Linked DNA regions of Vallitalea guaymasensis. The protein of the gene in region 1 interacts with the protein of each later gene in a pairwise test. Links are inferred from orthologs where the notes say so. Each region holds a gene or a part of one and is shown on either strand. Other genes may lie near its edges.

Region 1 (3,044 bases):
TTAGAATAGATGTAATAAGCACATAACTGTAATATGACTATTTTGTGATATAAGAATGACAGGAGGAAAATATGGAAAAGAAAAAAATTGACCGTATAAATGAACTTTATAAAAAAAATAAAATCGAAGGACTTACTGATGAAGAAAAGATTGAACAATCACTCCTTAGAGAAGAGTATCTAAATGCTGTAAGAAAAAATTTCAAGAGTACTATGAATACAATAAAGCTAAAAGATGAAAAAGGCAATATTACTCCGTTAAAGCCTAAAAACAAGAGATGATTAAAAAAGAAATAAGAGAAAGCTATTTAGATAAAAGAAGTAAAATGTCTAAGGATGATGTTATTAATAAAAGCAAGTCAATATATAATAAAATAATAAATAGCAGAGTATACAAAGAATGTTATGATCTATTCATATATGTAAGTAACTTCAATGAAGTAGATACTCTAGAAATAATAAAAAAAGCTTGGGATGATAATAAATTAGTTGCAGTTCCAAAAGTTGAAGAGAAGGGCATTATCAAATTTTACTATATTAACTCGATGAAGGATTTGAAAAGAGGTAAATTCAACATATTGGAACCAAAAACTTTGATTGAAGGTGTACCAACAGGGAAATCCTTATTCGTTATGCCTGGTGTAGCTTTTGATAAATCTAAAAATAGAATTGGTTTTGGTGGAGGCTATTATGATAGATATCTATTCAAGTTTAGAAAAGCATTTAATATAGTAGCTATATGTTATGATTATCAGCTATTGGATAGTGTTCCATCCGATGTTTATGATGTAAAGCCAGATTATATTTTTACTGAATCCCAAGAGATTTAAATAAGAAAAAAATACGTCATAAAAATACTAGACTATAATAATTTAAGAGGTGAATAGACATGGAAGAATTAAATATCAAAGGGCAAAGAGCCAAAAAAGCCAGTTATGTTTTATCTGGACTTTCTTCAATTGATAAAAACAAAGGCTTGAAGGCTGTTGCTGATGCTTTATTATTAAATGAAAAAGCTATCATTGAGGCTAATAAGATTGATGTGCTTAATGCAGAGAAAAATGGTATAAAAGGTTCTTTGGTCGACAGATTGACTCTTGATTCTAAACGCATAAAATCTATGGCTGAAGGAATTGAACAGATTATTCAATTAGATGACCCTATTGGTGAAGTAATGTGGATGAAAAAGAGACCTAATGATTTGGAGATAGGTAAAAAAATAGTACCACTTGGAGTTATTGGAATAATATATGAGGCAAGACCAAATGTTACGGTAGATGCTTTTGCTTTATGTTTTAAAACAGGAAATGCAGTAATCCTAAGAGGTGGTAAAGAAGCAATAAATTCTAATCTTAAGATTATTGAGATTATTAAAAATGCACTTGTCAGTGCAGATATGCCAAGTGATGCTGTATCACTTATAGAAGATACCAGCAGAGAGACAGCTACAAATATGATGAGACTCAATGAATATCTTGATGTCTTAATTCCTAGAGGTGGTGCAGGATTAATTCAAGCAGTTGTAAACAACAGCACTGTTCCTGTAATAGAAACAGGTGTAGGTAATTGCCATATCTTTGTTGATAAGGAAGCTAATCTAGAAATGGCAAAAGATATTCTTGTTAATGCAAAAACTCAAAGACCAGGAGTATGTAATGCATGTGAAAGCCTTGTGGTTCATGGTGATGTAGCAAAAGAATTTTTACCTATGGCTTGTAAGGCTCTAAGAGAACATAATGTAACTATTGTAGGGGATAATATTGCAAAATCTATAGTAACGGATATTGAAGAAGCTTCTGAAGAAGATTATAGAACAGAGTACTTGGATTACAAGATATCCGTAAAAGTAGTTAATGACATTGATGAAGCAATTAATCATATTAATAAAAATAATACTAAGCATTCAGAATCAATCATTACAGAAAACTATACTAATGCCAGAAGATTTTTGAATGAAATAGATGCCGCCGCAGTATATGTGAATGCATCTACCAGGTTCACAGATGGCTTTGAATTTGGTTTTGGTGCAGAGATAGGTATAAGTACACAAAAACTTCATGCAAGAGGTCCTATGGGGCTTAGAGAGCTTACAACTACCAAGTATGTGATCTATGGTAATGGACAAGTAAGAAATTGATAAGGTAATTTTCATATAGGTAAAAAAAGGGCGATTCATAACAATATTTTTAATATTTATTATGAAATCGCCTTTTATTTTTTATTATTCATCGTCCTCATTGCTATCTTCTTCTTCAATCAAATGCATAAATGTCTTGGATACTATATCAAATTCATCGTCATCTTCAATGTTTGCAAGTTCAACGTCTTCGTCGTTTGAGGAAGAATATCTATAAAGTAGAACGTCATCTTCGTCTTCTGGAAGTAAAGCAATATATTCTTTTTCATTTGCTTCAAAGACACCTAATACTAGACATTCAATATTTTCGTCATTATCCAAAGTTAATGTTATAGTCTCATGGTGGTGTTCATGTTCGTGGTTACAACAATCATCTTCGTGGTCATGGCAATGGCAATCTTCATGTTTTGAAGTATTGTCATGGTTACAATTACAATCATGGTTATTTTCTTTATTCATTATAATTCTCCTGTCCATATAATTATTACTAATTATATTTTGTTTTTTTACTTAGCATTCACTATCAAAAATAAATGCCAGGTATCATACTAAAAAAGTTTAATATTAATTGGTTGAATCTACCTAATTATTATATTACATATATACTCATAATTAAAGCAAAAAATTATAACATATTATTAAAAGATAATTACGAATATTAAACTTTATTATCTATATTTTTCCCCTCTAATGAAAAATTATCCTTATCAAATATATTATAGAATCAAATTATCTTCTACTATTTACTATATAATTAAAATATCCTAGTATATACAAATAAGATAAAAAAATATATAATGAAATAAGTTATAAAAAATGTTCTATGATTATAACAAGTAAGGAGGGCTAAAAATGGAGAAACAATGGTTACAATGGGCTAAAGAATTACAGGCAATATCACAATCAGG
Region 2 (2,821 bases), 2.9 Mb from region 1 along the record:
ATCAATTAACCATTTTATATAATGAACGTATAACACCTTACATTGGCTAACTACCGTTCACTTTTACGAAGTAAAGGTAGTATAAATCTCCACCTTTACTTCGTAAATTTTACATGCATTAAGTAAGTGCTGATGGGACCCAAAAATGAAACAGGATATATTAACTTCCCATCATGTGAAGAATTTAGCATGTAAAAACGTTCACTAAACAGTGTTAATTCTAGAGATTTTGCACCCCAAAAATGATACTATTATAGTATTGTCATAATACAGCTAAATTATGGGAATATTATTAATAAATGTAAAAATAACCACCCCAGCCGTACATAGCTAGGATGGATTTTTACACACTTAGTGTGACACTACCGCTCCTTTTTATATTCTTCTTATTTTTCTTCTTTTCTTTTTCTCTTTTTCTTCATCAATAATCTCTATTTCAAGATAATCAAAATCAATTTGTTCAATAAAATGGTCTTGCTTGAAAGATGTCTTGCCATATGCTGGATAATCTTTATTATTATCATTCAACCACATAGGATGTTGTAAATCAAATTCATAGCAGATCTTATCCAGACAATCATAAGTAAGATCATCCTTTGATAAACCCTCTTCATTAAGTTCAATCACAGTATCTTTTAACATCTTATTGTTTTTGTACACTTTTCCCCAAAGTCTAAACATAAATATTATCCTCTCTATAAATAAAAATTTATATTTCTTCAATTAATTAAATAGTATTGCTATTATTATATATGCATTATAACTCAGCTTCAACCTTTAATTTTTATATTTACTAGAAGCATCTAGTATCTTCTAATATTTTTAATGGCAAAAACTATATAATTAAGTTCTTTACAATCATGTTATAATAATAATGTGAGTTTTTTTACTATCTTTTATTTAATAAAATAATGGAAGGACATGAATATGATCTATGAAGATATAGTAGAAGGAGTTTTTCTTGAACGTCCCAACAGATTCATTGCAAAAGTACTGATAGATGGTAATCCAGAAACAGTTCATGTGAAAAATACAGGACGATGCAAGGAAATACTTACTGAGGGAACCAAGATATTTTTACAAAAAAGCAATAATCCAAATAGGAAAACAAAATATTCGTTAATAAGTGCTTACAAAAAGGATATGCTCATAAATATTGATTCACAGGTACCAAATGAAGTTGTACATGAAGCAATTATTCAAAATAAGTTACCAGAACTAATTGATCTTAACTATGTAAAAAGAGAACAAAAATATAAGAATTCTAGATTTGATATATATTTTGAAAGAGGTAATAAGAAGGGTTTTATAGAAGTAAAAGGTGTCACATTAGAAAAGGATGGGTTATCAATGTTTCCAGATGCTCCTACAAAAAGAGGTACCAAACATTTGGAGGAATTAATTGATGCTATTGCAAATGGATATGAAGGATACTTGTTCTTGTTGATACAGATGAATGATATACATAAATTTACGCCTAATTACATAACAGATGAAACATTTGCAAAAACTTTAATGAAAGCTAATGATGCAGGAGTTAAAATATTATGTTATAATTCATTAGTGACAAGGAATGAAATTACGATAGGAAAGAAAGCTGAAGTATTATTATAGACCATTTATAATTTTAAACAAGAGGTGAAGATTATGGAAGGACTAGAAAGAAGAAATAATATCAAAAAACTTTTAACTGAAAGTGTTGAACCAATAACAGGCTCTAGATTAGCCAAAACTTTTTCAGTTAGCCGTCAAGTAATTGTGCAGGATATAGCATTACTTAGAGCCAAAGGTTGTAAAATCATATCTACATCCAATGGTTATATGATATATGAAAGTAAAAAAGAATATACGAAATTATTAGCTGTAAAACATACAAAAGAAGACATAAGGGAAGAACTGGAAACCATAGTTGATTTTGGTGCTACTATAGTCAATGTGATGGTTATTCATCCCGTATATGGTGAAATAACTGCTAACCTTATGCTATCATCAAGAAAGCATATAGATGATTTTATCAAAAAACTTCAAAAAGATGAATCAATTCCTCTTATGAGATTAAAAAATGGTGAGCATTATCATTTGATAAAAGCTAATAATAGCAAGACACTGGAATTAGTTGAAAAGGAACTTGAAAAAAAAGGATTTTTAATATAAAAATTTTTAATTATATGTGACAAGACATATGAATTTACAGGAGGATAACATGGATAAGCAAAATAAGAAAAAAAGTATTCTAACTAAACTAGTCAATAGGTACTTTATTGATGGATTAAGTGGTATGGCGATGGGATTATTCTCTACACTCATTGTGGGATTAATCATTAAACAGATTGGATCGTTGATAGGTGATAATGTAATTGGAATCACACTTTCAAGAATAGGCTCTATAGCTAGCATACTTACAGGAGCCGGAATCGGTATTGGAATAGCTCATAAACTAAAGACTTCAAGTCTAATTATGTATTCATCAGCAGTTACAGGATTGGTTGGTGCCTATGCAGGTAAAATCATCAGCGGACAAGCCTTTGTTGAGGGAGATGTTCTGCTGATTGGTCCTGGAGAGCCTCTAGGGGCTTTTGTTGCAGTTATAGTCGGTATCGAAATAGGAAGACTGGTATCAGGAAAAACCAAAATAGATATAATACTTACACCTATAACAACTATCATAGCTGGTAGTAGTATTGGACTTATAATTGGTCCATCCATATCTGCTTTCATGAATTGGTTAGGAGACATTATTGAATTTGCTACAGTACAGCAGCCTTTTGTCATGGGGATATTGGTTTCTGTGTTAATGGGTATGATTCTCACATTACCAATA

The links.
Region 2: the proteins of HYG85_RS23445 (region 1) and sfsA interact in binary tests that used the Escherichia coli proteins (3 or more experiments, as listed by UniProt). The link is inferred for Vallitalea guaymasensis from one-to-one orthologs.

Annotation. Positions count from the first base shown.
Region 1 is NZ_CP058561.1:5,423,379-5,426,422, reverse strand. The notes cover bases 50-3,012. They hold HYG85_RS23445 (glutamate-5-semialdehyde dehydrogenase), read left to right. Parts: upstream 50-888; coding sequence 889-2,136; downstream 2,137-3,012. Other genes in these bases: HYG85_RS23435 (NUDIX hydrolase), read left to right, coding at 2,989-3,012; HYG85_RS23440 (DUF1292 domain-containing protein), read right to left, coding at 2,221-2,595; HYG85_RS23450 (5-formyltetrahydrofolate cyclo-ligase), read left to right, coding at 278-829; HYG85_RS23455 (DUF896 domain-containing protein), read left to right, coding at 72-281. Outside these bases: more of HYG85_RS23435, read left to right, coding at 3,013-3,044. UniProt on the Escherichia coli protein: Catalyzes the NADPH-dependent reduction of L-glutamate 5-phosphate into L-glutamate 5-semialdehyde and phosphate. The product spontaneously undergoes cyclization to form 1-pyrroline-5-carboxylate.
Region 2 is NZ_CP058561.1:2,564,847-2,567,667, forward strand. Bases 31-2,770 are described here. They hold sfsA (DNA/RNA nuclease SfsA), read left to right. Parts: upstream 31-927; coding sequence 928-1,614; downstream 1,615-2,770. Other genes in these bases: HYG85_RS11295 (IS256 family transposase), read left to right, coding at 31-50; HYG85_RS11300 (hypothetical protein), read right to left, coding at 376-681; HYG85_RS11310 (transcription repressor NadR), read left to right, coding at 1,648-2,154; HYG85_RS11315 (PTS transporter subunit IIC), read left to right, coding at 2,204-2,770. Outside these bases: more of HYG85_RS11295, read left to right, coding at 1-30; more of HYG85_RS11315, read left to right, coding at 2,771-2,821. UniProt on the Escherichia coli protein: Binds to DNA non-specifically. Could be a regulatory factor involved in maltose metabolism.